4 regions of the Streptomyces chrestomyceticus JCM 4735 genome follow, and region 1 is predicted to be linked to each of the others. Evidence: riboswitches for the same ligand, from Rfam matches in the RefSeq annotation. Region 1 holds a riboswitch; each other region holds the start of a gene.

Region 1 (7,513 bases):
ATCGCTCGTCGGTTACCTCTTCAGCGGCCGGCCGGCGCCGTCCCTGAAGGGCGAGCTGTCCGCCTTCTTCCGTTCGCTCGGTCACCAGTGCTCTTTCGCCCAAGGAGGCTACGCGTGACACCTTCCGACACAGTCGGCACCCATCCCCACATAGCCGACGCCCTCAAGAGACCCGACCTCGTCCAACTGACGGACGGCATGGTGCTGCTGCGGTTCGAGTCGATGAAGATCTACTCCGCGCTGGCGGCCGTCCGGCGGCTGCTCGACCGGGGCACCGTCCGTACCGGGCAGACCCTGATAGACAGCTCCAGCGGCATCTACGCCTACGCCCTGGCGCTGGCCTGCCACCGCTACCGCCTGCGCTGCCACATCGTGGCCTCGACCACCGTGGACGCCACCACCCTCGCCCAACTGGAGATCCTCGGCGCGACGGTCGAGCAGGTCAGACCGTCGAAGAACCTCAAGCTCGACCAGGAGCTGCGGGTCCGGCGGGTCCGGGAGATCCTCGCCGAACGGCCCGACGTCCACTGGATGCGGCAGTACCACGACGACATCCACTACCTGGGCTACCAGGAGGTCGCCGACCTGGTGACCAGGGCCCTGCCGGGCCGCACCCCGACGGTCGTCGGCGGCGTCGGGTCGGGAGCCTCGACCGGCGGCCTGGTGCGGCATCTGCGCCGCCGCGATCCCGGTGTCCGGCTGGTCGGGGTGCAGCCGTTCGGCAGCGTCACCTTCGGGAGCCAGGACCACCACGACCCGGAAGCCATCATCGCCGGCATCGGTTCCTCGATCCCCTTCGACAACGTCCGCCACCAGTTGTACGACGCGGTCCACTGGATGGACTTCACCCACGCCATGTCCGGCGCCGTCGCCCTGCTGCGCGAGCACGCCGTCTTCGCCGGGCTGTCCACCGGCGCCGCCTACCTGACCGCCACCTACGAGTCCCGCCGCCACCCCGACCGGCTCCACCTGGTGATCGGTGCCGACACCGGCCACCGCTACGTGGAACGGGTCTACGCCCGCCACCGGGAGGCCGTGGACCTGGCCGCACTGAAGCCGGCCGAGGTCGGCAGCCCCGAGGAGATGTCCATGCCCTGGTCGACGATGGCGTGGAACCGCGCCCCCTGGCCGTCCCGCCGTGCGGAGGCGCGCGCATGACCGTGGTCTGCCTGGAAGCGCTCACCTTCGGGCTGGGCCACCTGACGCGCGCCGCCGCCCAGTTGGGCGAGCCGCTGCGGCTGCTGACCCGCGACCCCGCGTACTACGCGTACGAGCTGGAGCGGCTGCCCGCGGGCGCCCTCGACGTGGTGGAGACCGACACCTTCGACACGGAACTGGTGGCGGAACAACTCGGCCGGATCCCGGACCTGCGGGGGCTGATCAGCTCGACCGACACCTGGATGCTGGTCGGCGCCGAACTCACCGCCCGCTTCGGGCTGCCCGGCCTCGACGCGGCGGTACTGCGGCTGGCCCGGGACAAGGCCGCCGTACGGGACCGGCTGTTCGAGGCCGGGCTGACCCGGGCCCGCGCGGCGGAGGCGGACAGCGGCGACCCGGCGACGGCGGCGCTGCTGGTGAAGGCGGTGGGCCTGCCCGCGATCCTCAAGGACACCGCGGGCACCGGAAGCCAGAACGTCTGGCTGGTACGGGACGAGCGGGAGCTGGACGCGGCGCTGGCCGAGGCCGCCGGACGGCAGCTCAAGGGCCGTCTGTTCGCCGAACCGTACTTCTCCGGACCGGTGTACAGCGCGGAGACCCTCACCTGGGCTGGGCGGACCCGGCTGCTGGGCGTCTCCAGCCGGCTGATGTCGCCCGAGCCGCACTTCCGGGAGGAGATCACCGCGTTCCCCGTCGCCTTCCCGCAGCCGCGCCGGGACGCCCTGGAGCGGTGGCTGGACGACGTGCTGGCCGCCGTCGGCTACACCGACCGGTTCGCCCACGTGGAGTTCGCCCTGACCACCGACGGCCCGGAAGTGGTGGAGATCAACCCGCGGATCGGCGGCGCGCTCGTCGGTGAAGGGCTGTGCCGGGCTCTCGGCGTGAACGTGTACGAGGCGATGGTGGAAGCGGCCCTCGGCAGCCGACCCGGACTCATGGACGCGGAGCTGCCCGGCGGCCCCGCCTCGGCCTTCGTCCTCGGGTACCCGGCGGAACCAGGGGTGTTCACGGGCGTCGACGGACTCGACCGGCTGCCGGACATGCCGGGCTCCCCCACCTGGTACCCGGTCAAGCGGACCGGCGACCCCGTCGAGCACCTGGGCGACAGCCGCGGTTACGCGGGCATCGTCTACGCGGAGGGCGAGACGGCCGAACTGGCCACGCACTGCGCGGTCGCGGCGGCCAATGCCGTACGGGTGCGGACGGAGCCGTTCCGTGCGGCGGGGGCGGCGGACGGGGCAGGCGTGACGGACGCGGCCGCTACAACGGGCGCGACCGGTACGGCGGCTGCGGCGACGGCGAGCCAGGCGGGCCAGGGTTCCGGTGACTGAACGCACGGACGGCGGCCCGAAGTTCCGCACCGCGCTGTCCAGCCTCACCGGGCCGCTGCGCTTCCTGCTGCTCAGCTCCTTCCTCATCCCGCTCGGCAGTTTCATGGTCCTGCCGTTCATGTCGGTCTTCCTTCACGAGCGGCTGGGCATGGGGCTCGGGGCGGTCGGTGTGGTGCTGGCCGCCGCGTCCCTCGTGCAGTTCTCGGGAGGGGTGCTCGGCGGGGCGCTCGCCGACCGGGTGGGGCTGCGGCGCACGATGCTGTGGGCGCTGGTGATCCGTACGGCGGGCTTCGCGGCGTTCCTGGCGGCGCTGCGGTGGCCGCCGGTGGCGGTGGCGGCGCTGATCCTGACCTGCTGCGGCGCCGCGCTGTACCTGCCGGCCAACAAGGCGTACCTGGTGCACGGTGTGGCCGAGGAGCGTCGTCCCGCGTTCCTGTCCGCGGGCAACGCGGCGCTCAACGCGGGGATGGCCGTGGGCCCGCTCGTCGCGGGCCCGTTCGTACTGTCGTCTCCTGCCCCGCTGTTCCTCGTCGTGACGGCGCTGTTCGCCGTGGTGGCCGTGGGGCATGCGCGGCTGCCGGCGGTGGGGCCGGAGAAGGAACGGTCCGGCAGCGCGCCGGCGGCCGGCCAGGGCCTGCTCACCGGTATCGCCGTCCTCCCCTTCGTCGCCAACGGCCTGGCGTTCTACCTCTACTTCCACTTCCAGCACTACCTCGCCGTGTACGCCGTCGAGCGCGCCTCCAGCGAGTTCTACAGCCTGGTGCTGCTGACCTGCTTCCTCCTGGTCATCGTCGTCCAGCCGCTCGCGTCGGGCGCCATCCGGCGGATGCGCTATCCCGTCGCCCTGGCGGTCGGGTTCGCGGGACTGGCCGCCGGGATGGCGGTCCTGGCGGCCGGTACGCGAACCGCCCTGCTGGCGGGCGGTGTCCTCATCACGCTCGGCGACATCGTGCTCTTCCTCAAGAACGACCTGGAGGCCCTGCGCCGCAGCCCCCGCTCGGACGCCGTGGTTTTCGGACAGCAGCGGCTCGCCGCGGGTCTGGGCGCCTGCGCCAGCGGCGTGCTGGGCGGACAGCTCTACGGCTTCGGCGAACGCGCCGGGCACGCCGGCTGGTTCTGGCTGTTCGCCGCGGCCCAGTGCGTCCTGCTGCCGCCGCTCCTGCTCGCCCTGCGGCGCGGGCAGGGCACCGCTCCCGCCGCCCCTGACGACCTCACCCCCGCCACCCCCCTCACGGACCTCATGGAAGGAACACCGGTACCCGATGACGCACACGGGCGGATTCCAGGACGATGACTTCTGGACCGAGTTCTACGACTTCCTCTTCTCCGACAGCCGCTACACCCAGGCCGAGGAGCTGCTCGACACCTCTCCCCTGCTGTCCTTCCCGGCCGGGGCCCGGGTGCTGGACCTGTGCTGCGGTCCAGGGGTGTTCACCGTTCCGCTCGCCCGCCGGGGCTTCGGTGTGACGGGGGTCGACCGCAGCCCGGCGATGCTGGACCGGGCCAGGAAGCGGGCCGCCGACGCCGGAGTCACCGCCCGCTACGTCCAGGCCGACATGCGGGAGTTCTCCGAGCCCGGGGCCTTCGACGTGGTCCTCAACATGTTCACCTCGTTCGGCTATTTCGAGGACCCCGCCGACAACGCCCGGGTGCTGCGCACGATGCACGACTGCCTGGCACCCGGCGGGACCCTGCTGCTGGACATGGCCGGAAAGGAACTGCTGGCCCGTAGGGTCACACCGCCGAAGGTCGTACAGCGCGGCGACGACCTGCTGGTGCAGACCGACACGGTGCTGGACGACTGGGCACGGCTGCGCAGCGACTGGGTGCTCGTACGGGGCGACCGGGTGACGCGGACGAGCCTGGTCTGGTTCGTCTACAGCGCCGTGGAGTTGCGGCGGATGGCCGGGGAGGCGGGCTTCCAGGAGATCGAGGTCTTCGGGGGCTTCGACGGCCGCCCGTACGACCAGGACGCCGAGCGGCTGGTGCTCCGGGCGGTCCGCGCGGCGTGACCGGGGCGCCGGGCCGCACGGCGGGGCCCGGCGCCCGTACACCGCGGACGGCGCGCGGAACCGTACGCGCGCCCTTTGCCCACGGTCCGGCCGACCGTAATATCACCTGGTCATCACCGCGACGGGAGACAGGAAGCCGGTGCGAGTCCGGCGCGGTCCCGCCACTGTGACCGGGGAGTGACCTTTCATCAGGCAGTTCGGGCCACCGCGCGCGGCGCGGGGCGGCCGGGGGAACGTCGATCCGGGAGTCAGAACACTGGCCTGTCGCGGGCCCGTTCCGAGGAGCGCGGACTCCGCAGGAGGCTTTACGTGTACGACGGCACGACCCGTCCCCCTTTTCTCCCCCCGCCGCCCGGCGGCGCCGGTTCCGGCGCGCCGCGGCACCGGCGGTGGCCCTGGCCCTGTCCGCCGTACTGCTGGGCGGCTGCGGCACGGCGCGGGACACCGCGGGTGACGCGGAGCCCGCGGCCACCGCGGCGAAAGGCTTCCCGGTCACCATCGACAACTGCGGCATCCGCACCACCTACCGGAAGCCGCCCTCCCGGGTGCTCACCATCCACCAGCACCCCGCCGAGCTGATGCTGGCGCTGGGCCTCAAGGACCGGATGATCGGCACCGCCTTCCCCGACTCGGCCGTCCTGCCGCACCTGCGCAAGGACTACGAGGCGCTGCCCCAACTGGCGAAGAAGGAACCGTCCTTCGAGACCGTGCTGGAAGCCGGCCCGGACCTCGTCTACGGCGGGTACGCCAGCGCGTTCGCCGAGAACGAGGGCCGCTCGCGCAAGGCGTTCGCCGACGCCGGGATCAACACCTACCTCAACCGCGAGTACTGCGGGAAGAAGCAGGTGTCCATGCAGGACACGTACGACGAGGTCCGCACGGTCGGCAGCATCTTCGGCGTACGGGACCGGGCCGCCGAGCTGGCCGCCGGCCTCAAGGCGCGGGTGGACCGGACCACCGAGGCGGTCAAGGGCGCCCCCGCCGTACCGGTCTTCGTGTACGACAGCGGCGACAAGGCGGCCTTCACCGCCGGCGGCAAGAGTCTCGGCACCGAGATCATCCAGCGCGCGGGCGGCCGGAACGTGTTCGCGGACCTGGACAAGGTCTTCGGAGACGCGTCCTGGGAGCAGGTCGTCGAGCGGAAGCCCGAGGTCATCGCGATCTACGACTACGCGGGGGCCGGGAGCGTCGAGCAGAAGAAGCAGTTCCTGCTGTCGCAGCCCGCGCTCGCCGACGTGCCCGCGGTGAAGAACAAACGGTTCGTCGTACTGCCGCTGACCGCGACCCTGGTGGGGGTGCGGCCGCCGTACGCGGTGGAGGAGCTGGCCCGCGCCCTGCACCCCGAGCGGTTCCGGTGACCGCCGCCGCCGGGACGGCGGCCGTCCCCGAGCACCGGCCCGGGACGCCGCCGCGCCGCCGGTCCTTCGCCGTCACCCTCGTCGTGCTGGGCGTGCTGCTGCTGGTCTCCGCCACGGCGGGGATGGCGATCGGGTCGGTGCACGTGCCGCCCGGTGAGGTGTGGGGCATCGTGACCCACGCGCTGGGCGCCGACCTGCCGGACCCGGGGTGGTCCCGGGCGCGCGAGACCATCGTGCTGGACGTACGGGCGCCGCGGGTGGCGCTCGGCGCGGTGACCGGCGCGGGGCTCGCGGTGATCGGTACGGCCATGCAGGCACTGGTCCGCAACCCGCTGGCGGAGCCGTATCTGCTGGGCGTCTCCTCGGGTGCGTCCCTGGGCGCCGTCCTGGTGATCGTCTTCGGGGTGACCCTGTTCGGTCCGGTGTCGCTGTCGGCCGCCGCCTTCGCCGGCGCGCTGCTGACGCTGCTGCTCGTCTACACGACGGCCCGTACCGGCGGGCGCATCACCTCCGTACGGCTGGTGCTGTCGGGAGTGGCGATGGCGGCGGTCCTCACGGCGGTGATGGACATCCTGCTGCTGACCTCCGACCGGGGCAACGAGGCCCGGGCGGTGCTCGCCTGGACCCTCGGGGGCCTCGGCGGGGTGCAGTGGAGCACGCTGTGGCTGCCGGGCCTGGCGCTGCTGCTGGGCATCGCCGTCCTGCTGGTCCAGGCCCGGTCGCTGAACCTGCTGCTGGCGGGTGAGGAGGCCGCCACGACGATGGGGCTGGACGTGGCCCGGTTCCGGGCCCGGATGTTCGTCCTGCTCTCGCTCGTCACCGGCGTCCTGGTCGCCGCGGCCGGGCCGATCGGCTTCGTGGGCCTGATGCTGCCGCACGTGGTGCGCCTGTTCGTGGGCGGTGACCACCGCCGGGTGCTGCCCGCCGCCGCACTGGCCGGCGCGGTGTTCCTGATCTGGGCCGACATCGCGGCGCGTACCGTCGCCGCGCCCATGGAGATCCCGTCGGGGTGCTGACCGCGCTGTGCGGCGGACCGTTCTTCCTGTGGCTGATGCGCCGGGACGCCCGCCGTACCGTGCACCGAGGAGTGGCATGAGCGCGACCGAACTGACCGTCGACGGTCTCACCCTCACCGCCGGGGCGCACCGCCTGGTGCGCGACGTCTCCCTGACCGCCCGGCCCGGTGAGGTGGTCGGCCTGGTCGGGCCCAACGGCAGCGGCAAGTCCAGCCTGCTGCGCGCCGTCTACCGGGTGCTGCGGCCCGACGCGGGACAGGTCCGGGTGGACGGCACGGACGCCTGGTCGCTGCCGGTACGGCGGCTGGCCCGTACGGTGGCCGCCGTGGTGCAGGAGTCGGCCGCCGACTTCGACCTGACCGTGCGCGAGGTCGTCGCGATGGGGCGCACTCCGCACAAACGGCTGCTCGACGGCGACAGCGCCGAGGACGCCTCGCTGGTGGCGTGGGCCCTGGAGTCGGTGGACGCGGCCGGGCTGGCGGACCGGTCCTTCGACCGGCTCTCCGGCGGCGAGCGCCAGCGGGTACTCATCGCCCGCGCGCTGGCCCAGCGGCCCGCCCTGCTGGTCCTCGACGAGCCGACCAACCACCTGGACGTCAAGCACCAGTTGACGGTGCTCGGCATCCTGCGCAGGCTGC
Region 2 (7,513 bases), 6.0 Mb from region 1:
CGAAGGCGCGGTTGACGGCTTCCTTGGCCATCATGGCGACCGGCGCGGACATCGCCGCCACCTGTCCGGCGACGGTGCGGGCCTCGGTCAGCAGGTCGGCGGCCGGTACCACCCGGGAGACGAGTCCGGCGCGTTCGGCCTCCGTGGCGTCCATGGTGCGGCCGGTCAGGCAGAGGTCCATCGCCCTGGCCTTGCCGACGGCGCGGGTGAGGCGCTGGGAACCGCCGATGCCCGGGATGACGCCCAGTTTGATCTCGGGCTGGCCGAAGACGGCGGTGTCGGCGGCGAGCAGGATGTCGCAGAGCATCGCCAGTTCGCAGCCGCCGCCCAGCGCGTGCCCGGCGACTGCCGCGACGGTGGGGGTGCGGAGGGCGCCGAGGCGGTCCCAGGCGGTGAACCAGTCGCTGAGGTACATGTCCATGTACGACTGCGGGCGCATCTCCTTGATGTCGGCTCCGGCGGCGAACGCCTTCACCGAGCCGGTGATGACGATGCAGCCGATGTCCGGGTCGCGGTCCAGTTCCTCGGTGGCCGCCACGACCTCGGTCATCACCTGGAGGTTGAGGGCGTTGAGCGCCTTGGGGCGGTTGAGGGTGAGGGTGGCGGTGCGGCCGGTGCGCTCGACGAGGATCGTTTCGTACGGGTGGGTACGGGCGTCGGCGGGGGTGGTGGTGTCGGTCATGCGGTGGGGGTTCCGTTCTCAGTGGTAGTGCCGGTGCCTGTGCCCGTGCCGGAGCGCTGTCTGATGGTGCGGACGATGCCGGAGAAGTCCTCGGCCGCGCCGTCGCCCTCGGCGAACGCCGCGTACAGTTCGGCGGCCCGCAGGCCGAGTTCCGCGTCCACACCGGCGGCGCGGACCGCGTTGGCGGCCAGGCCCAGGTCCTTGGCCATCAGCGGCGCAGCGAACCCGGGGCGGTAGTCGTGGTTGGCGGGGCTGCCCGGGACCGGGCCCGGCACCGGGCAGTTGACGCTCAGGGCCCAGCACTGGCCGCTGGCGGTGGACGCCACGTCGTACAGGGCCTGGTGGGACAGGCCCAGGCTCTCCCCGAGGACGAACGCCTCGCTGACGCCGATCATCGATATGCCGAGGATCATGTTGTTGCAGATCTTCGCGGCCTGCCCGGCGCCCGCCGCGCCGCAGTGCACCGCCTTCTTGCCCATCGCCGCGAGCAGCGGTTCGGCGCGCGCGAACTCCGCCTCGCCGCCGCCCGCCATGAACGTCAGCGTCCCGGCCTCGGCCCCGACCACACCGCCCGAGACCGGTGCGTCCAGCGCCTGGTGGCCGGCCCGTACGGCGGCTTCGTGGGCGGCGCGGGCGTCGGCCACGTCGATGGTCGAGCAGTCGATGAACAGGGTGCCGGGGCGCGCTGCCGCGAGCAGCCCGCCGTCCTGGTAGAGGGCCAGGACGTGCCGTCCGGCGGGCAGCATGGTGATCACCACGTCCGCGTCCGTCACGGCGGCGGTCGCCGAGGCGGCCGGTGTGACGCCGACGTCGGCGGCGGTCGCCAGTGCTTCCGGTACGAGGTCGAAACCGGTCACCCGGTGACCGGCCTTGACCAGGTTGGCGGCCATCGGACCGCCCATGTTGCCGAGGCCGATGAATCCGACGGCGGTGGGTCCGCTGTTCCTGTGCGGTGTCTCCGTGCTCACCACGGCACCTCCTGTGGGGCGGCGCCGTCGGCGAGTCCCAGTTCGCGGGCGCCGAGCGGGGCGAAGAACCGGGCCACGTCCTGGTCCGTGACCTCGGTGAGGGTGGCGGGGGACCAGCGCGGCCGGCGGTCCTTGTCGATCACCTGCGCGCGGATGCCCTCGACCAGGTCCGGCGCGGTCAGCGCCGCGCACGAGACGCGGTACTCCTGGTCCAGGACCCGCTCCAGCGGCCCCAGGTCGCGGGCCCGGCGCAGGGCGGCCAGGGTGACCTTCAGCGAGGTGGGGGACTTGGCGAGGATCGTCTCGGCGGCCTCCTTGGCCTCCGGGACGCCGCTGCCGAGCAGCCGGTCCACGATCTCCTCGACGGTGCCGGCCGCGTAGCAGGGGTCGATCCACTCGCGGTGGGCCGCCAGTTCGCCCTCGGGCGCTTCCTGTACGTACCGGGGCAGTACCTCGGGCACCGCGTCGGCGGCGAGGTCCGTCAGGAGTTCCGGCACCCGGTCCGACGGGACGAAGTGGTCGGCGAGCCCGCACAGCAGCGCGTCCCCGGCCCCCACCGGCGCCCCGGTGAGCGCCAGGTGCGTGCCCAGTTCCCCGGGCGCGAGCGCCAGCAGATAGGTGCCGCCGACGTCCGGTACGAAGCCGATGCCGGTCTCCGGCATGGCGACCTTGGAGCGCTCGGTGACGATCCGTACGCTGCCGTGCGCCGAGACGCCGACGCCGCCGCCCATCACGATGCCGTCCATGACGGCGACGTACGGCTTGGGGAAGCGGGCGATACGGGCGTTGAGTCGGTACTCGTCGCGCCAGAACGCGGCGGACGCGGCGCCGCCGCCGGAGCGCGCGTCCTCGTGGATGGCGCGGATGTCGCCGCCCGCGCACAGCCCGCGCTCACCGGCACCCGTGATCACCACGGTGCCGACCGCCGGGTCGTGCTCCCATGCGTCCAGGGCCGCGGCGATCCGGCGCACCATGGCGTGGTCGAGGGCGTTGAGCGCCTTGGGCCGGTTGAGGGTGAGGTACGCCGTGCGGCCCTCGGTCCGCAGCAGTACGGAGTCGTCGGTCATCGGGCGGCCCCCGCCCCGGCGCGGGTGCCGCCGGTCTTCGCCCCGGTCAGCCCGCGGGCCACGATCACGCGCATGATCTCGTTCGTCCCTTCCAGGATCTGGTGCACCCGAAGATCGCGGACGATCTTCTCGATGCCGTACTCACTCAGGTAGCCATAGCCCCCGTGCAGTTGCAGCGCACGGTCGGCGACGGAGTAGCCCGTGTCGGTGGCGAACCGCTTGGCCATCGCGCAGAGCTGCGGCGCCTGCGGGTCGGCCCGGTCCAGCGCCTCGGCCGCCTGCCGCACCAGCGCGCGGGCGGCGGCCAGCTCGGTCGCCATGTCGGCGAGCCGGAACTGCAGCGCCTGCGCCTCCAGCAGCCGGCCCCCGAACGCCTCCCGGTCCGCGAGGTACGCCTGCGCCGCGTGCAGCGCGCTCTGCCCGCCGCCGAGGGAGCAGGCGGCGATGCCGAGGCGGCCGCCGTTCAGCCCGCTCATCGCGATACGGAAGCCGTCGCCCTCGGCACCCAGCAGCCGGTCGGCGGGGACACGCACCTCGTCGAGGAGCACCTGCCGGGTGGGCTGCGCGTTCCAGCCCATCTTCTTCTCGTTGGCGCCGAACGACAGCCCCGGATCGTCCCGCTCGACCAGGAACGCCGAGATGCCGCCGGGCCCGTCCTCGCCGGTACGGGCCATCACCACGTACACCTGCGAGGTTCCGGCGCCGGAGATGAACTGCTTCACGCCGGTCAGCACGTAGTCGTCGCCGTCGCGCACCGCGCGGGTGCGCAGCGCCGCCGCGTCCGACCCGGCGCCCGGCTCGGTCAGGCAGTAGCTGCCCAGGTCGGCCATCGAGCACAGGCCGGGCAGCCAACGGGCGCGCTGCGCTTCGTTCCCGTACCGGTCGATCATCCAGGCGACCATGTTGTGGATGGAGAGATAGCCCGCGATGGACGGGCATGCGGTGGCCAGTACTTCGAAGACCAGCACGCCGTCCGCGCGGCTCAGCGCGGACCCGCCGTGCTCCTCCCGTACGTAGATCCCGCCGAGCCCGAGCCCGGCGGCCTTGCGGAGCACGTCCACGGGGAAGTGCTTGTCCTGGTCCCAGGCCACGGCGTGCGGCGCGATGTGCTCCTGCGCGAAGTCCAGCGTCGTCTCGACGATGGCGAGCTGGTCGGCGGTGAGCGAGGTCAGCGCGGCGGCCGGGGTGGCGGTGGTCATGACGCTCATCGCTCTCAGCCCATCGTCGGGAGGGTGAAGCTCGCGCCCTCCTTGACCCCGGAGGGCCAGCGCGAGGTGACGGTCTTGGTGCGGGTGTAGAAGCGGATCGCGTCCGGGCCGTGCTGGTTGAGGTCGCCGAAGCCGGACCGCTTCCAGCCGCCGAAGGTGTGGTACGCGACCGGCACCGGGATCGGCACGTTCACGCCGATCATGCCGGTGTTCACCCGGCGGCTGAAGTCCCGCGCGGTGTCGCCGTCGCGGGTGAAGATGGCCACGCCGTTGCCGTACGGGTGCTCCGTGGGCAGCCGCAGCGCCTCCTCGTAGTCCGCGGCCCGTACCACCGACAGGACCGGGCCGAAGATCTCCTCCTGGTAGATCCGCATGTCCGGGGTGACCCGGTCGAAGAGCGACGCGCCCGCGAAGAAGCCGTCCTCGTGGCCGGGGAGGGTGAAGTCCCGCCCGTCGACGACCAGTTCGGCGCCCTCGGTGACGCCGAGGTCCACGTAGGCACGGACCCGGTCCAGCGCGTCCCGGCTCACCAGCGGCCCGAAGTCGGCGTGCGGGTCGTCGGAGCGGCCGATGCGCAGCGTGCCGACCCGCTCCTTGAGCCGCGCCACCAGCGCGTCGGCGGTCTCCTCGCCCACCGGCACGGCGACCGAGACCGCCATGCAGCGCTCGCCCGCCGACCCGTACCCGGCGCCGACCAGCGCGTCCACCACCTGGTCGAGGTCGGCGTCCGGCATCACGATCAGGTGGTTCTTGGCGCCGCCGAAGCACTGGGCGCGCTTGCCGTGCGCGGCGGCGGTCGCGTAGATGTGGGCGGCGATCGGGGTCGACCCGACGAAGCCGAGCGCCTCGACCCGCGGGTCCTCCAGCAGCGTGTCCACCGACTCCTTGCCGCCGTGCACGACGTTGAGGACGCCCGGCGGCAGCCCCGCCTCCAGGAACAGCTCGGCCAGCCGCAGCGGCACCGAAGGCGCCCGCTCGGACGGCTTGAGGATGAACGCGTTGCCGCAGGCGACGGCCGGCGCGATCTTCCACAGCGGGATCATCGCGGGGAAGTTGAACGGGGTGATCCCGGCCACCACGCCGATGGGACGGCGCAGCGAGTGCACGTCGATGCCGGTCCCGGCGTTGTCGGTGAACTCGCCCTTGAGCAGGTGCGGGATGCCGGCCGCGAACTCCACCACCTCCAGGCCGCGCTGGAGGTCGCCGTGCGCGTCCGCGACCGTCTTGCCGTGCTCGCTGGACAGCAGCCGGGCCAGCGCGTCCCGCTCGCCCTCCACCAGGCGCAGGAAGTTCAGCAGGACGCGGGCGCGCCGCTGCGGGTTCCACTCGCCCCACTCGGGCTGGGCGGCCGCGGCGTCGGCGACGGCGGCCGCCGTCTCGCCCGGGTCCGCGAGCGGCACCCGGGCCTGCACGGTGCCGGTGTTGGGGTCGTACACGTCGCCGTAAGCACCCGATGTTCCCGGTACGTGCTTGCCGCCGATGAAATGGGTCAGTTCTCGGACCATGGGGGCCTGCTCTCGTCAGGTGTGATCCGGGGATGGCACGGCCGGGCCCGCGGGCCGCGCGGATGGCGCGCGGTCCGTGGCGGGGCCGTGGGACGCGAAAGGCGTGGAACCGTCAGCGCGCGGGCGGTGCCGCGGGCCGGGCCGGATCACCTGGGCTGGGGGTACGCACCGGTGCCATGCGTGTCTGCTCCATCCTCGTGGACAACACGGAACAACACCCGCGGCCGGTATCCTGGCTTCCGGATCTCCGTGCGCCGCCCGCCTTCCCGACGCACCCGCGTCAGTGGCGTGTTGCCCGACGTCGCACTCCCCGGTCACAGTGGCGGGACCACGCCGGATTCGCACCGGCTTCCCTGCACCGCGGGCCTACGTCACGAACATATAGTTGGACGTCCTAGTAAGTCCAGGGGGATCGGTGATCCGCAGGGTGCTCCGGGGCGCGTGGGTGGGCCCGTCAGTCCTCCCGCACCGGATACGGCACGAACGTGCTGCTGTTCTCGTCGATGACCAGCGCGCGGCCGAGGGGCGGCACGGCGCGCTGCGGGCACTCCAGGCGTTCGCAGACCCGGCAGCCCATGCCGATGGGGGTGGCGGCCCCGGCGTTGTCCAGGTCGAGGCCGTCGGAGTAGACCAGCCGGGACGCGTGCCGGATCTCGCAGCCGAGGCCGATGGCGAAGGTCTTGCCCGGGTCGCCCCAGCCGCCGCGGTGCCGGGTGACGGTGCGGGCCGTCCACAGGTAGCGGCGGCCGTCCGGCATGGCGGCGATCTGGACGTGGATACGGCTGGGCGCGGTGAACGCCTCGTAGACGTTCCACAGCGGGCAGGTGCCGCCCGCCCGCGAGAAGTGGAAGCCGGTGGCGGACTGCCGCTTGGACATGTTGCCGGCCCGGTCGACGCGGACGAAGGAGAACGGGACCCCGCGCCGGCGCGGCCGTTGCAGGGTGCTCAGCCGGTGGCACACCGTCTCGTACCCGAGGCCGAACCGGTCGGTCAGCCGCTCGATGTCGTACCGCAGCTCCTCGGCCGCGGCGTGGAACGGGCCGTACGGCAGCACCAGCGCCGCCGCGAAGTAGTTGGCGACCCCGATCCTCGCCAGCGACCAGGCCGTCGTGCCCTCCTCGAAGTCCTCGGAGGCGGGCCGCGACAGCTCCTCCCCGGCCTCCAGCAGCGCCAGTTGGGTCGCCATGCGGAAGGCGCGCTGCCCGGGCCGCAGCCCCGCCGACAGGCGCAGCACCCGGGAGGACGGATCGTAGTGGTGCAGCGGACCGTCGGGTGTGTCCACGAGGTGTACGCCGTGCCTTTCGGTGAGCCGGGCGGTCAGGGCGCGTCCCACCTCACCGGGGCGGATACCCAGCTCGGCGGCGAGTGCCTCGGCGGTGGTGTCGGCCTCGTGCAGATAGTTCTGCCGCCGGTAGAAGAACTCGCGGATCTCCTCGTGCGGGGAGAGCGGCGCGGCCGGGTCGCTGCCGTTGCCGTCCCGGCCCTCCGCCACCTCCGCCAGGCGCTCGGTAAGCGCCTGGTTGCGCTGCCCGAGGCCGAGCAGCACCGACGCCACCGCGGGCTGCCGGGAGGCCAGTTCGGACAGGTCGGTGGGGGAGACCCGGCCGGCGGCCAGCTCGTCGGCGAGCGCCTCGCGCAGGTCGGCCAGCATCCGGCTGGTGTCGCGCGCGGAGAAGAAGCCGGGGTCCACCCCGAAGGTCTCGGTCAGCCGCAGCAGTACGGGCACGGTCAGCGGCCGTGAGTCGTGCTCCATCTGGTTCAGGTAGCTGGGCGAGATGGCCAGGACGCGGGCCAGCGCCGCCTGGCTGAAGCCGCGCTCCTCCCGCAGCCGGCGCAGCCGCGCCCCGGCGTAGATCTTGCTCACGGTGCCCCCTCCGTCGCCGCCGCGCTCACCCTAGTCGCCGTACGGCAGTCGCAAACCTTTGCAACCTTGGCAAAAGTGCGCCACAAGATTGGCAGAACTTGGCGGCGGTCCACCGTTGCTGGCACCAAGTGCCACTGTCAGAGTCGGCAGTGCGGCCCCCGGCAGCATTGCTCACCCCGCCACCGGGACCTCCGGCGGGCCGCACTTCAGCAGTCCGGG
Region 3 (7,513 bases), 460 kb from region 1:
GCGCCACCGTCGCCAAACCGGTGCCGTGACGCAGACGGGCGGCCCCCACACACAACGGCCGCCCGCCCCCCTAGAGCTCCCGCCGAAACGTCACCCGATCCAACGCGGGACCGTCGTAATCCGTGATCGGATCCGACGGGATGAAGCCCAAGGCGCGGTGGAAGGCGATGGAGCGGGTGTTTTGCGGGGACGTGATGGCCTTGACCACGGTTCGGTGGTGGGCGCGGGCCATGGCGAAGAAGCGTTCGTACAGGAAGCTGCCCAGGCCGGTGCGGCGCCAAGTGGGGGCTACTCCCGTGAAGTGGATGTACGCCTCTTGCGGGTTGGACGGGGAGAGGAAGCCGATGACGAAGCCTGCCAGTTCGCCGTCGCGTTCGGCGATCAGGCTGGTTTCGTAAAAGTGGTTCACGAAGACTCGCGTCAGGTCGCGGGAGGCGGCGCGGCCCCACCAGTCGTCGACCACACCCACGATGGCGTCGAAGTCCTGCGGCGTCGCCGCGCGCGTCGTGAAGGGGGCCAGGGTGCGCATCTCCGGCGCGCCGAGTTTGCGGCGGAAGGCCACTCGGTCCTGGCCCGGACCGTCGTAGTCGCTGTGGACCGGGATGCCGTCCGCCTCCCGGTCGCCTGCTTCCGGCTCGAAGCCCATGGCTTGGTGGAAGGCGATGGAGCCGGTGTTCTGCGGCGAGGTGATGGCGCGCACCTCGGTGCGGCCGGCTGCTGCCGCGCGTTCGAAGAAGGTGGTGTAGAGGCGGCGGGCCACGCCCTGCTTGCGCAACTCGGGGTCCACTCCAACGAAGTGGATGTACGCCTCGTCCGCACGGTCGGCGGAGTAGAAGCCGACGAGGAACGCCCGGATTCCCTGCTCGTCCTCCAGCACCAGGCTGGTGTCCGCGAAGTGCTGGAGGAACAACCGGGGCAGCAGCAGGGAGAGTTCCCTTGACTGTTCCGGGGTGCGTGAGTCGCCCCACCAGCGCTGGACGCACTCCACGAGTGTGGTGTGGTCGGTCGTACGGGCCCGGCGTACGTCTTGCATGTCCTGCCTTTCGGGGGGGGACGGAGATGGGTGGGTGAGTGAGTTGAGGGTACTGCGGGGGAGGGGGTGTTGGTGGTTTGGGTTCGGTCACCAACGGGAGTCAGCGGGGGGCCCACCGGGCCGGTTGAAGGCGCCGCTCCGTACGAGAGTTGGGGACTGCTGGAGGTACCCCTGTCGATGACTGTCTCCCGCCCGCGCCGCCTTCAAGAAGAAGTACGCAACCAGTCGTCGAACCGGATGGTGGCCAGCCGGGCGCTGCCCTCGTCCGGTACGAGGCTGCGCTCTGTCAGCTCGGAGCCGAAGTAGCGGGCATGCGCGTCGGGGACGACCGTGCGGGGGTCGTGCCAGGCGTGCAGGGCTCGGGTGATGAGTTCGTCGAAGCGGAAGACTTCGGGGCCGGCCACTTCGGTGGTGGCCTTCTGCGGGGATTCCACGGCGGCCTTGGTCACCGCTTCGGCTACGTCCTCGGCAGCCATGGGCTGGAAGAGCACGGGTGGTACGCGTACGGTCTCACCGTCCGTGGCAGTGTCGGCGATGCCTTTGACGAACTCGAAGAACTGGGTCGCCCGGAGGATCGAGTAGGGAACCGGCCCCTGTTTGATCAGCCGCTCCTGGGCCGCCTTCGCCCGGAAGTAGCCATTGTCGGGCAGGCCGTCGATGCCGACGATCGACAGCGCCAGATGGTGCGTGACGCCCGCCTTCGCCTCGGCGGCCAGCAGGTTGCGGGTGGAGGTGGTGAAGAATTCCAGGACCGCCGACTCCTCGAAGGTGGGCGAGTTGGCCACGTCCACGACCACCTGGGCTCCGGCCAGCACGGTGTCGAGGCCCTCGCCGGTGAGGGTGTTGACGCCCGTACTGGGCGCGGCGGGCACGGCCTCGTGACCGCGCTCGGTGAGTTTGCCGACCACTTTGCCCCCGATGAGGCCGGTGCCTCCGATGACCACGATCTTCACTTCGTGAACTCCTCGCGCTGTGGGCGCCCGCTGGGGCGGAGAGGCGTCAGGACTGCCGGGGTGCGCGCAGGTGGGCGCGCTGTTTGAGTTCTTCGTCGTCGACCAGGACCAACATCGGCTGCCCCGGCTCGCAGAGCATGGTGACGACGAAGCGCAGGCGCGTGTCGGTGCGGGCGTTGCCGTCCTGGTAGTGGATGACGTCGCCGCCGGGCTCCCAGAACGCTTCCCCGGCGCGGACGATCCGCTCCGGCTCGCCTTCCAACTCGAAGCGCATCTCGCCCTCCACCACGTAGCCGAAGGCCGGACCGGGGTGGCGGTGCGGCGGGGCGCCCTGGTCGCCGGGCGGATACTCGATCTGGACGGTCGACACGTGCGCGCTCTCCGGGATCGCGGGCGGGGCGACCTCTTGCAGCACGGTGAGCGCGGTCTTCCATGCCTCCGAGTGCGGGTGCTGGTGCTCGTGGGTGCCGGGCATGCCGGGTCCTCCTTCTTCGGCTCCGGAGCCAGGGCCGGTTGGGACGGCAGTGCCGCCCCGGCGTGCGATGCCGGTGTCCGTACCCGTGCTTCCTGCTTCCGACGTACAGCACCAGAGCTCGGCGGACGGCCCGCCGATGCACGGCCCAACCGAGAGATGTTCCATTGTTCAGACCCCCGGCATGCCCGGTGAGCACCGATCCAGACACATCCGGGGCACCGTACGCATCCGGGAGGCGTACGCATCCAGGGCACCGTACGGAACCTCAACCTCGGCCCCGCCGCACCCGCCCGTTCCCACCCCTGCCCACCCCTCCCCCGTGTCTCACCTCACATACCACCATGTGAACAGGGGTGTCGGCACCAGGCGCAGCCGATCTACGCTGTCCGGTGCAACTGGTTCGCCCTGCCCGCCAGGCAGGCGCGTCGTAAGAGGGAACCCGGTGGGAATCCGGGACTGCCCCGCAGCGGTGAGCGGGAACGACCGCCGTCATACGCACTGGATCCGGGCCGCGGATCCGGGAAGCGACGGCCAGTAGGTGCCCGCCGGACGACGTGACGTTCCGGCAGGCGTGCCCGCGAGTCCGAAGACCTGCCCGTTGCCCGCGCGCGTCCGTACGTGCGCGGACCTTCCGGTGACCTTCGAGGGCGGGTCGGCGTGTCATGGCAGGCGGGCACGGGTGTCGTCGGACGCTCCGTGGCTCGCCCGGCGCGTCATTCCTTCGCGTTCTCGTCCGGTCACCGGGCTCGGAGAAGATCACGCTCGCGAAGGAGAGTTCCGTGACAGCGAAGCCCGCAGCCGCGGCAGCACGGGCCACCGTGTACGGCTACCCCCGCCAGGGACAGCACCGGGAACTGAAGAAGGCCGTCGAGGGGTACTGGAAGGGCCGCGTCACCGCGGACGCCCTCCGGGAGACCGCGCGCGACCTGCGCCGCTCCAACTGGCAGCAGTTGGCCGACGCCGGCATCCACGAGGTGCCGACCGGTGACTTCTCGTACTACGACCATGTGCTGGACACCAGCGTCATGGTCGGAGCCGTCCCGGAACGGCACCGCGCCGCCGTCGACGCCGACGCCCTGGACGGCTACTTCGCCATGGCGCGCGGCACGCAGGACGTGGCGCCGCTGGAGATGACCAAGTGGTTCGACACGAACTACCACTACCTGGTTCCCGAGTTGGGTCCCGACACGGTCTTCGCCACCGACTCCGCCAAACAGGTAGGCGAGGTGCGGGAGGCGCTCGCGCTCGGCCACACGCCGCGCCCGGTCCTCGTCGGCCCGGTCACCTACCTCCTGCTGGCCAAGCCGGCCCCCGGTGTCGCCGCCGACTTCGACCCGCTGACCCTGCTCGACCGGCTCCTGCCCGTCTACGCGGAAGTGCTGGCGGACCTGCGTGCGGCCGGCGCCGAGTGGGCACAGCTCGACGAGCCCGCCCTGGTGCAGGACCACACCCCGGCCGACCTCAACGCCACCGAGCGCGCCTACCGCGTCCTCGGCGCGCTCACCGACCGTCCGAAGCTGCTGGTCGCCTCGTACTTCGACCAGCTCGGCGAAGCGCTGCCGGTGCTCGCCAAGGCGCCTGTCGACGGTCTCGCACTGGACTTCACCGAGGCCGCGGCGGGCAACCTGGACGCGCTCGCCGCCGTCGGCGGGCTGCCCGGCAAGCGGCTGGTCGCCGGTGTCGTCAACGGCCGCAACATCTGGATCAACGACTACGAGAAGTCGCTGGCCACGCTCGGTACGCTGTTGGGCCTGGCCGGCCGGGTCGACGTGGCCGCCTCCTGCTCCCTGCTGCACGTACCGCTGGACGCCACCGCCGAGCGGGACATCGACCCGCAGGTCCTGCGCTGGCTGGCGTTCGCCCGGCAGAAGACCGCCGAGATCGCCACGCTCGCCCGCGGCCTCGCGCACGGCACCCACGCGATCGCCGCCGAACTGGCCGCCAACCGCGCGGACCTGGCGTCCCGCGCCGGTTCCGCGATCACCCACGACCCCGCCGTACGGGCCCGTACCGCCGCCGTCACCGACGCCGACGGCCGCCGCTCCGCGCCGTACGGGGAACGGACCGCCGCCCAGCGGGCCCACCTCGGCCTGCCGCTGCTCCCGACGACCACCATCGGTTCCTTCCCGCAGACCGCCGAACTGCGCACCGCGCGCGCCGACCTGCGGGCGGGGCGCCTCGACACCGCCGGGTACGAGGAGCGCATCGCGAACGAGATCCGTGAGGTGCTCGCCTTCCAGGAGGAGGCGGGCATCGACGTCCTCGTGCACGGCGAGCCCGAACGCAACGACATGGTCCAGTACTTCGCCGAGCAACTGACGGGGTACCTCGCCACGCAGCACGGCTGGGTCCAGTCGTACGGCACGCGGTACGTCCGTCCGCCGGTCCTCGCGGGCGACATCTCGCGGCCCGAGCCGATGACGGTGCGGTGGACGCGGTACGCGCAGTCGCTCACCGACCGTCCGGTCAAGGGCATGCTGACCGGCCCGGTCACCATGCTCGCCTGGTCGTTCGTCCGGGACGACCAGCCGCTCGGCGACACCGCCCGGCAGGTGGCGCTGGCCCTGCGCGACGAGGTGGGCGACCTGGAGGCGGCCGGCACCTCGGTCATCCAGGTCGACGAACCGGCGCTGCGCGAGACGCTGCCGCTGCGCGCCGCCGGCCGTCCCGCGTACCTCGCCTGGGCCACCGAGGCGTTCCGGCTCACCACCAGTGGTGTGCGGGACCGGACACAGATCCATACCCACATGTGCTACGCCGAATTCGGTGACATCGTGCAGGCCATCGACGATCTCGACGCCGACGTGATCAGCCTGGAGGCCGCGCGCTCGCACATGCAGGTGGCCCGTGAACTGGCCGAACACGGTTATCCGCGGGAGGCCGGGCCGGGCGTGTACGACATCCACTCGCCCCGCGTGCCGAGCGCCGAGGAGGCGGCGAGCCTGCTGCGCAAGGGCCTCGGCGCCATCCCGGCCGAGCGGCTGTGGGTCAACCCCGACTGCGGTCTGAAGACCCGGGGCTGGCCCGAGACGCGGGCTTCGCTGAAGAACCTGGTCACGGCGGCGCGGACGGTGCGCGGGGAGTTGCCGGTGTCGTGATCCGGTGAACCCGGTGACGGCCGGGAGGTGCGTCCGCGCGCCTTCCCGGCCGTTTTTCCCGCCGATTTCCGGGGGCTTCCAAGGCGCGCACGACTCCGGCCGACAGCGCCTGACCGCCGAGGACCGTAAACTGCTCCTCTTCACGCGACTTGCCGAGGAACAGCAATTGACCCCGTATTCCCTGGCGTTCTACATGGACGTCGTCACCACCGGCACCGTGCTCGGCCTGCGGTACACGGATTCTCCCGAACGCGTCGCCGAGGTGCTCGGGCCGGACTTCGGCGAGAACAGATTCGGTGAGCAGAGCCTGGGATATTCCTATGCCCTGCCCGAATTCTTCTGGGATCGCGATTCCGTCGGCTCCCCCTGGGCGGGACACCACTTCACCTTGCAAGTGCACAGGCTGGCCCACCGCAAGCACAAGGTCGTCGACGAGGCGATACGGGCCCGGTACGGGCGCTTTGCTCCCAGGCTGCGGTTCGAGAAGCTGCGGCGTCTGCTGGAGCGGCGCGGTGTTCCGCTGCTGGAGATTCCGGAGGATCCGGCGAACGCGCCGTACTACCGGACGTTCTGGCAGCCGGATTCCCAGGTCGCCGTCTCCGTCATCGGCTGCCACGGCGAATACAGCACGCCGGACAACCTGCGGGTCGGCGATGTCTACACCATCCAGGCACCGCTGACCGCCGACGCGGTGGCGTGGCGGAGGGAGCGGGCCGCGTAGACGGCTTGCTTGGCAGTCTTCGCAAGGGCTGGCGGGAAGATTGGCAGAAGTTGGCATCCGTCCACGCTTGATGGCATTCAGTGCCACTGCCAGAGTCTCCGTACGTGACGTTCGCACCCTTCACACGAACACGAACGACACCCCGCACGCTGATCCGGGAGACGCCCATGCCCACCACCGAACCGGCCCGCCCCGCCCAGGTGCTCGGCATACCGGGCCCCGGCCGCCGAAGCCCGTGCGCTCCTCGAACGTACGACGCTGACGCGCGAACCGCCGGCGTCCTTCACCGCCGACGCGTATGCGGAGCACCTGGTACGGGGCGCACAGACGCCGGGGTGAGGGCCCCGGTCGCCCGTGGGCGGGCGCGGAGCAGAACTGAGGCTGCTCCGCACCCGCCCGCGGCACACATACTTCGCCGGAAGAGGGTCAGCTCTGCCCCGTACTCTCCAGGACGATCTGGAGCTCGACCTCCTGGTCGCCCGACACCGTGCCTTCCGTACGGACGGAGAACGCGCGCGTCAGCACGTCCCGCAGCCGGTCCACCGCCAAGTGGCTGCCCTGGAGGTCGGCGGTGACGGCGGCGGACAGGTCCGCGTTCGGCCGGACGTCGCCGCGGACTTCCGAGGTCTCGAAGGTCTCGGTCCAGACGACCGGGTGACCGGGCCGGTGCGGCTGGTCGTGCGCGGTGTCGCCGTCGGCGCGGTCGGAGTCGAAGCAACTGCGCAGCGTGCTGAACACGGCCTCGGCGTCGGCCGAGGACTGAGCACTGAGCACGACCTGGGCCGGCTCGTCGGTGTGGGGTGTGCGGGTCATGTGGGCTGTGTCCTCTCCGCGCTGTGCGTCGGTGTGGTGCGGCGGGCTTCCTTGGCCGCCCGTTGGGGTACGACGGTGTACTTCGGGTCCTCGGCGGAGGCGATACCGGCCGCGAAGACCCCGAAGCGGGTGCACGCGGAACCGGCGAGCAGGGCCAGCCCGCCCGCGGCGGCCAGCGTGCGGGACCGGCCTCCGAAGGCGGCGCCGACGGCGGCTCCGGCCGCGGTGAGGGTCCGCGCCGTGCGGAGCAGTGTGCCGGCCCGCCCCTGGTGCCAGGTCTCCGCGACCATGCCGAGACGCCGCTCGACGGCCTTGGTGACCGCTTCGTCGGCGACCGCGGCCAGTACCGCGGCGCACCGGGCGGGCCCTGTCTCCCGTACGGGACCGACGACGAGGGCCATCCCGGAGGCGGCGGCCGTC
Region 4 (7,513 bases), 1.6 Mb from region 1:
CGGGGCCGCAGGGGGGCGTCCGATGAGCAGCTGCGGCGGGCGATGCAGCGGTGGGAGCGGACAGAATCAAGCCTTCGGCGCTCGGAAGGCAGCACAAAAGGTGCCGAAGTGCGCCCAGAATCCTAGGCAAAGGGCTCCACATGTGAGCGATCTGTGTGGTTGGGTATTCAACGCGTTACGAAGGTGCCGCCGTACTCGGATCACAGGGGGACCGGTGCGGGTCGAAGTTGTCAGCGTTACCTCTATGCCCCTGGACGTGTGCGTCTACCTGCGTAAGCGCGCCCACGCCTGGGTGCTGTACATCCTGCAAGAGCTGTTGGATCACCTCGGCGGGGTCATACCGGGTCTGGTGATCACTCCTCCTGTGATCACAGCCCGGTGGCTGGTCTCGCCGGGTCGGTAAGAGGGGGCAGCGTGGCGTACGCGGAGAAGCGCCTCAGTACGGCCAAAGGCAGCAAAGGCAAGATCAGTTGGCGGTCGCGGTACAAGAAGCCGGACGGGACGTGGGGGAGCGAGCCCGGCTTCCCGACCAAGAAGACGGCGGAGAACTGGGGAGAGGAGCAGGAGGCCGCCATCCGGGCCGGCCGCTGGATCGACCCGGATCTGCAGCGCAAGCACTTCGGGGTCTGGGCCAGGGAGTGGATGAAGGCGAAGCCGAAGCGCGGCGCCACCGTCGACAAGCGGTGGAACATGCTCGACCGGCACATACTTCCGAAGTGGCAGCACGCCCCGCTCCAGTCCATCACCTGGTTCGACGTGGATGCCTGGCAGCACGGTCTGCCGTGCGACGACGTCACCGCGGGCCACTGCGTCAGCCTGATGTCGTCCATCCTGACCGGCGCCGTGGACGCCCAGCACCTGGCCGTGAACCCGCTGTTCGGCCGTCGGCGCACGCGTCCCACCACGGCGAGCGCGGGTAAGCGGCCCGTGAAAGCGAAGAAGACGGCCGAGGAGCAGTGGGTGGAACCGGAAGCGGTGCTGCAGGTCGCCGACCGGCTCGGCCCTGTCAACGGCCTGCATGTGCTGACGACGGCGTTCACCGGCCTGGGCTGGGGTGAGAGTGCCGCTCTGCACCGGGACAACACCCTGCTGCAGAGGCAGCAGCCGTATGACGGCGGAGTCTTCACCTGCCCGGTCATCCGGGTGGACGAAGAGGTCGGGGAACTGGCCGAGTATGTCGGCCGGGACGAGGACGGCCGGCGTACCGGACTGGTGCACCAGCTGGAGCCGCCGAAGAACGACGGGCGGGCCCGGGACGTGGATGTGCCGCCCTTCCTCGCGATGCTGCTGCGCTACCACCTCGACGACTGGAAGTGGCCGTACGTCTTCTGCACGCCCAACGGGAAGCTGTGGAGGCGCAGCAACTTCGGGCGCAGCATCCTGCGGCCTGCGGCCGACGGGCGGACCGCGCTGCCGAAGAGCAAGGGGCATGCCGCGCGGGAGGCATGGGCCCCGATCAAACCGGGGATGACGATGCGGGCCACGCGGCACACCCATGACACTCTGCAGGAACAGATCGGGGTGAAGCCCGCCCTGGCCTTCGAGCAGGCCGGCCACAAGCGGCCGGGAATCAAAGCGGTGTACCAGCACCCGACGCCCGCGATGCGGCAGGAGCGGCTGGACGGGCTGGAAGAGATTTTCTGGCGGGCGATGCGTAACCTGGGGTGGCGGACCCTGTGGGGCCGGGTGGATCTGGTGAAGCGGCGCCCATCCATAGATGATCTCCCAAATATCTCCCAAACGATCATCAGGAGCCCCGCTCGGGAGGCTCAGCCGCAGGTCAGGTGATCGACAAGCGTTCGTTACACCGGCTCTTACAAAGCAGATGTCACAGGTTCAAATCCTGTTGTGCCCACCAGCGCGAAGACCCCCCGTCGATCTTGACGGGGGTCTTCGGCGTTCCGGGTTGGCGTCAACGGGGCTGGTCGGTCGGTTACTGGTTGGTTGAGGGCGCCTTTTGAATGGCGCTGCGCGGGATGTGGTCGACATGCGTGGTGGTCGGTCCCGGTGCAGGCTGAATGTATGGCTGAGCATCCGCCGGTGATTGTTCACCCGCCCTCCTCGTCCGGTGGGCGGCGGGTCACCGTTCACGGGCAGATTGTCGGGCTGGCGCACGGGCGTGGGGATGTTGCCGAGTTTCTGCGGCAGGCCGGGCTGGCGCCGGATGCCGAGGACATTGATCTGGATGCTCCGGGGCTCGTCGAGTGGCGCGGTGGGGACAAGGACGTGTGGGCGGTTGTGGGGTGAGGAGTGGTGGTGGGGCGAGTGGGGTTGTGGGTGGGGGTGAGGGTGAGGGTGGATGCGGCGTTTGGTTGGGGCGTTGTGGGTAGGTTTTGTGGTTACGCGCTGTGGGGGGTGGTGGCCGAAGGGTGATGGTGTGGGGTGCGGGGTTGTTGTTCGAGTTTCAAGTGATGTGTATCGTCGGGGTGTGACTTGAAGTTTCAAGTACTTCTTGGGCGGGCGGCACCGGTTCTGTTGCAGGACCCGCGGCCCGGACAGACCAGACAGAAATGAGCGTTCGTATGTCCTCCCCCCTCAGCCCTCTTCGCAGCCCCCTCCGTGACTACGGCAGCGGTGTCGACGACCGGCATGCCGCGACCCCGCACGCGTACGACATCGGCCTGCTGGTGCTGCGGCTCGCGGTCGGGCTGATCATGGCCGCGCACGGTGCGCAGAAGCTGTTCGGCTGGTTCGGCGGGCCGGGGCTGGACGGAACCGGACAGTTCTTCGCGGGCAGCGGTTACCCGGCCGGCAAGGCCATGGCCGTGGTGGCCGGGCTCAGCGAGACGCTGGGCGGTCTCGGGCTGGTCCTCGGGCTGCTGACGCCGCTGGCGGGCGCGGCGGTCGTCGGGACGATGGTGAACGCGCTGGCGGTGAAGTGGGGCGGAGGCTTCTTCGCGCCCGAGGGCGTCGAGTACGAGCTGCTGCTCACGGCGGGCGCCGGAGCCCTGGCGCTGACCGGCCCCGGCCGGTACGCGGTCGACCGGCTGCTTCCGGTCCTGCGTAACCACCGGCTTGCTTACGGGGTGGCTGCCCTCTTGTTCGGCGTGATCGTCGCGTTCGTGATGCTGCTGGTGCGCGACTGACCTCCCGGCGGAATCGTAGGGAGCCGGGTGAAGTGGTGTGTGTGGAGAGAAGCGGAAGGTGAGGGATTGACGTGGCAGTGCGGCGGCTGAATCACGCGGTGCTCTACGTACGGGACGTGGCGCGCGCCGTGGCCTTCTACACGGAGGCGCTGGGGTTCCGGGTGGACACCGAGATACCGGGGAGGGCCGCGTTCCTCAGTGCCGAGGGGACCGCCAACGATCACGATCTCGGGCTGTTCGCGGTCGGCGCCGGGGCGCCGGGACCCGAACACGGCCGGGTGGGGCTCTACCACCTGGCCTGGGAGGTCGGCACCCTCGGGGAGCTGGCGGACACGGCGAGGGACTTGGCCGAGCGGGGCGCGCTGGTCGGCGCCACCGACCACCTGGTGTCCAAGTCGCTGTACGCCAAGGACCCGGACGGCAACGAGTTCGAGGTCATGTGGCGGGTGCCCCGTACGGAGTGGCCGGGACCGGACGAGCCGGACCGGCTGCGCCCGCTCGACCTCGAAGCCGAGCTGGAGCGCTGGGGCCGCGATCTGAAGACGGGGGCGGCGGCCGGGTCGGCGACCTGAGGGCGGGGCGGGACACCACTTTGGTCTGAGGGCAGGGCGGGACGGGCCATGGCCTCGGTTTGAGGGCGGGCGGGTCTGCCACTACCTGAACCCGGCGCCACGGCCTCCCGTCGCGGAGGCCGTGGCGCCGGGTTCAGGTGCCTCAGGCAGTGGTCAGGCGGGCTCTCGGGCCGCCTCCGTCGCCCGTGCCGACCAGCGCTTCTCCACACCGGCCAGCCGCCAGTACGCCAGCGCCGCCGCCCAGACCGCCACGAACAGGCCGACGATGATGAAGCCGACGTTGTCCAGGTCGATCGACGAGATCCAGCCGGTCACGCCGTCCGTCAGGTTGAGCTTCTCGTGCAGCACGGTGACCAGTTCGATGGTCCCGATGAAGAACGCCACGGCGATCGACAGACCGGTGATCGTGAGGTTGTAGTAGACCTTGCGCACCGGGTTCGAGAACGCCCACTGGTACGCGAAGTTCATGAACGTACCGTCCAGCGTGTCGAACAAACTCATCCCCGCCGCGAACAGCAGCGGCAGCACCAGGATCGCGTACCAGGGCAGGCCGGCCGCCGCGCCGCTGCCCGCCATCACCATCAGCGTCACCTCGGTCGCGGTGTCGAAGCCGAGGCCGAAGAGCAGGCCGAGCGGGTACATCTGGCCGGGGCGGGTGATGGAGCGGGTGAAGCGGCCCAGTACGCGGTTCATGAAGCCGCGGGAGTCGAGGTGCTGCTCCAGCTCCGACTCGTCGTACCGGCCCTCCCGCATCGCCCGGAACACCCGCCAGATGCCCGCCAGCGCGACGAGGTTGAGCGCGGCGATGAGGTAGAGGAAGCTGCCGGAGACCGTGGTGCCCACGGTGCCGAGCACCTGGTGGGTGCTCGATCCGTCGTCGAGCAGGGTGCCGGCCAGTTGTGCGCCGCCGGCGACCAGTGCCGCCATGGCGACGACCACGCTGGAGTGCCCGAGCGCGAACCAGAAGCCCACCGAGACCGGGCGCTTGCCGTCGGCCATCAGCTTGCGGGTGGTGTTGTCGATGGCGGCGATGTGGTCGGCGTCGAAGGCGTGCCGCATGCCGAGGGTGTACGCGGTGACGCCGAGGCCGACCCCGAAGACCTGCGAGCCCACGGTGTAGTGGTGCGGCACGACCAGCAGGAAGAGCACGCCGAAGGCGACGACGTGCAGGGCGGCTATGACTGCCATCAGCCCCGCGGTCCGTACGGTGTCCTGCCGCCGCCAGCGGAATCCGGGCAGTGGCAGGGGGGTGGAAGTGGCAGGTGGGGACGGTGAGGGGGAGGGGGAAGGAGAAGAGGAAGGGGAATTGGTGGACAGGGGCATCCGGTGGTCACGCTCCAGCACCTCGTGGATCAGTTCGTGAGATGCCGTGGCCGGTCTCCTGGCTGACGGGTGTGCGCGCCCGCCCCTGCCTTCCCGGTCGCGGGCTGCGGCCAGTGGCTCCGTACGGGCGCGGGGCGCGTACGGAACGGGGCGGGAACTTCCCGATCACAGTGGCGAGGGCCGCTCCGGTCTGGACCTGACGGTCTTCACCGGTCTTCCCGACACCACGGCCCGGACACTCTAACGCCCGGCCGCGCTGTGGTCATCGGACCAATACGGCGGGAACCCGGGGCGCCGTCCGCTCGACTACCTGGTCCCGGGCCCGCAGGTGCGGGCCGTCGGGCGGTCGAGAGGCAGGGAGAGCGGACGTATGCGTCCTCGGATGGATCTGGTGGAGCCGGTGGCCGGGAGCCGGCCGGCGCGGTGCGGCCGGTCGGTGGCGGCGGTGGCGGGGGTGCTGGCGGTGGCCGCGCTGGTCAGCGGTTGCGGCGGTGCCGACGGGCGTACGGCGGCGGGGGCCGCGGACGGTCAGAGTGGCGGAGCGGGAGGCTATCCCGTCACGGTCACCGATTGCGACGGGCGGCGGACGACGTTTTCCGAGGCACCGCGGAAGATTGTCACGAGCAATGCGGCGAGCCTGGAAATGCTGCTCCGGCTGGGGGCGGGCGACCGGGTCTTCGGTACCGGATTCCCGCCGGGGAAGGGCGCGTTGCCGCCCGAACTCGATGCCCGGGCGCAGCGCGTCCCGGTGCTGGGGAAGACGGTGATTCCGAAGGAGAAGCTGCTCGGTTCCGGTGCTGATGTCTATATCGACACGTTCGCTTCCATGGGCGCCATGGGGGGTGCGGCGGCCGGTCCGACCGAGGAGGAATTCGCCGCGGCGGGCATCAAGCACGTCTATCTGGCTTCTACGGCCTGTGCGCCGCGCAAGAAGGTGCCGCAGCAGGACCTGTCCGCGGTGGAAGGCGACATCCGGCGGCTCGGGCAGCTCACGGGCACCTCGCGACGTGCGGTGCACCTGGTGGCGGAGATGGAGAAGAAGGTTTCTTCGGTACGTACGGCCCTCGCTGACGTGCCCGCGGCGCAGCGGCCGTCGTATTTCTTCTTCGACTTCGACGCGGGGACGAAACAGCCCGTCGCGGTCTGCAACCGGCAGGTGGCTAACGCGGTGCTGACCGAGGCCGGGGCACAGAACGTCTTCGCGGACTGCGCGAGCGATTTCCGGCCGGTGTCGTGGGAGGACGTGGTGGCGAAGAACCCGGACTGGATCCAGCTCGGCGTACGGAACCGGGGAAGTGCCGCGGCCACCGAGAAGGCATTCGACGAGGCCGCGAAGTTCCTCAGGGAATTCCCGGCCACGGCGGGACTGCGCGCGGTGCGGGAAGGGAAGTTCCTGCGCATCGGCTCGGAGCAGACGACCATCGCCGGGGTGGGCAATGCCGATACGGTGCGGCGGATCGCGGCGACGCTCTACCCGGATCGGCTGGCAGGGGCAGGGGCAGGGGCAGGGGCAGGGGCAGCGGCAGGGACCGGGTCCCGGGCGGGCCACTGATGGCATCGCCGGGTGAGAGGCAAGAGGCCGTCGAGCAGGCTCCCGAGCAGGCCGTCGAGCAGGCCCCTAAGCAGGCCGTCGAGCAGCCTCCTGAGCAGGCCGCCGGGCGGGCCGGAGGAGCTGAAGGACGGGCAGCCGGCCAGGCCCGTACCCGCTGGCTCGCCCTCGGGCTGCTGGTCGCCCTGCTCGCCGCGCTGACCGCGGCCGTCGCACTCGGTGCTACCGACATCGCCCCGGCCGAGGTGTGGTCGGTGGTGTTCCGGCGGCTGGGGGGCGAGCCGCCCCGGCCGGGTACGGACGATCTGATCGTCTGGCAGCTTCGCGTCCCGAGGGCGCTGCTCGCCGCGCTGGTCGGCGCGGGTCTCGGGCTCGTCGGTACGGCCACCCAGGCGCTGGTGCGCAATCCGCTGGCGGACCCGTACCTGCTGGGCATCTCGAACGGCGCTTCGCTGGGCGCGGTGGCCGCGATCGTGCTGGGCGCGGGCACCGTGGCGGGGGCGGGCGGGGTGTTCGAGCTGGGCGGAGGGGTGGGGCTGTCGCTGGCCGCCTTCGCCGGGGCGCTCGCCTCGTTCGCGCTGGTGTGGACGCTGGCTCGCCGGGGCGGTGGCTTCGCGCCGCTGCGGCTGGTGCTGGCCGGGGTCGGCATCGGGCAGTTCCTGGCCGGGTTCACCAGCTACCTCGTACTCCAGGCCGGGGACGAACAGCAGACGCGCGGCGTGCTGTTCTGGCTGATGGGCAGCCTGGGTGGGGCCACTTGGGGCACGCTCCTGCTGCCGGCCGTCACCGTACCGGCCGGACTGCTGCTCCTCCAGGCGCGGGCCCGTGCGCTGAACGCGCTGACGATGGGGGACGAGACGGCGGCGAGCGTCGGCGTGGACGTCGTACGGCTGCGCCGGACGCTGTTCGTGGTGACCAGCCTGCTCACCGGCGTCCTGGTGTCGGTGTCCGGGGCGGTCGCCTTCGTGGGGCTGATGGTGCCG

What was found. A riboswitch is a leader RNA that binds a small molecule or an ion and turns the genes downstream of it on or off. The one in region 1 is predicted to bind cobalamin.
Region 2: another riboswitch for cobalamin. It lies ahead of EJG53_RS09190 (CoA-acylating methylmalonate-semialdehyde dehydrogenase); the one in region 1 lies ahead of EJG53_RS35980 (ABC transporter substrate-binding protein).
Region 3: another riboswitch for cobalamin. It lies ahead of metE (5-methyltetrahydropteroyltriglutamate--homocysteine S-methyltransferase); the one in region 1 lies ahead of EJG53_RS35980 (ABC transporter substrate-binding protein).
Region 4: another riboswitch for cobalamin. It lies ahead of nicT (Nickel transporter NicT); the one in region 1 lies ahead of EJG53_RS35980 (ABC transporter substrate-binding protein).

The regions. Positions count from the first base shown of each region.
Region 1 covers NZ_BHZC01000001.1:8,214,647-8,222,159, reverse strand. The annotation lists gene EJG53_RS36005 (GHMP family kinase ATP-binding protein) at 1-118, shown strand, start outside; gene EJG53_RS36000 (cysteine synthase family protein) at 115-1,158, shown strand; gene EJG53_RS35995 (ATP-grasp domain-containing protein) at 1,155-2,489, shown strand; gene EJG53_RS35990 (MFS transporter) at 2,482-3,783, shown strand; gene EJG53_RS35985 (class I SAM-dependent methyltransferase) at 3,752-4,501, shown strand; cobalamin riboswitch at 4,597-4,780, shown strand; gene EJG53_RS35980 (ABC transporter substrate-binding protein) at 4,891-5,859, shown strand; partial or broken gene EJG53_RS35975 (FecCD family ABC transporter permease) at 5,856-6,955, shown strand; gene EJG53_RS35970 (ABC transporter ATP-binding protein) at 6,952-7,513, shown strand, end outside.
Region 2 covers NZ_BHZC01000001.1:2,225,498-2,233,010, reverse strand. The annotation lists gene EJG53_RS09210 (enoyl-CoA hydratase) at 1-682, opposite strand, end outside; gene mmsB (3-hydroxyisobutyrate dehydrogenase) at 679-1,650, opposite strand; gene EJG53_RS09200 (enoyl-CoA hydratase/isomerase family protein) at 1,647-2,717, opposite strand; gene EJG53_RS09195 (acyl-CoA dehydrogenase family protein) at 2,714-3,925, opposite strand; gene EJG53_RS09190 (CoA-acylating methylmalonate-semialdehyde dehydrogenase) at 3,931-5,430, opposite strand; cobalamin riboswitch at 5,636-5,808, opposite strand; gene EJG53_RS09185 (short-chain fatty acyl-CoA regulator family protein) at 5,885-7,294, opposite strand.
Region 3 covers NZ_BHZC01000001.1:8,671,385-8,678,897, reverse strand. The annotation lists gene EJG53_RS37515 (GNAT family N-acetyltransferase) at 71-1,033, opposite strand; gene EJG53_RS37510 (SDR family oxidoreductase) at 1,237-1,986, opposite strand; gene EJG53_RS37505 (cupin domain-containing protein) at 2,033-2,461, opposite strand; cobalamin riboswitch at 2,841-3,074, shown strand; gene metE (5-methyltetrahydropteroyltriglutamate--homocysteine S-methyltransferase) at 3,241-5,559, shown strand; gene EJG53_RS37495 (hypothetical protein) at 5,726-6,280, shown strand; gene EJG53_RS37490 (hypothetical protein) at 6,707-7,093, opposite strand; gene nrfD (NrfD/PsrC family molybdoenzyme membrane anchor subunit) at 7,090-7,513, opposite strand, start outside.
Region 4 covers NZ_BHZC01000001.1:6,599,160-6,606,672, forward strand. The annotation lists gene EJG53_RS28865 (helix-turn-helix transcriptional regulator) at 1-126, shown strand, start outside; gene EJG53_RS40780 (hypothetical protein) at 245-403, shown strand; gene EJG53_RS28870 (hypothetical protein) at 415-1,788, shown strand; gene EJG53_RS28875 (hypothetical protein) at 2,023-2,247, shown strand; gene EJG53_RS28880 (DoxX family protein) at 2,523-3,086, shown strand; gene EJG53_RS28885 (VOC family protein) at 3,158-3,658, shown strand; gene nicT (Nickel transporter NicT) at 3,812-4,981, opposite strand; cobalamin riboswitch at 5,013-5,225, opposite strand; gene EJG53_RS28895 (ABC transporter substrate-binding protein) at 5,364-6,533, shown strand; gene EJG53_RS28900 (FecCD family ABC transporter permease) at 6,533-7,513, shown strand, end outside.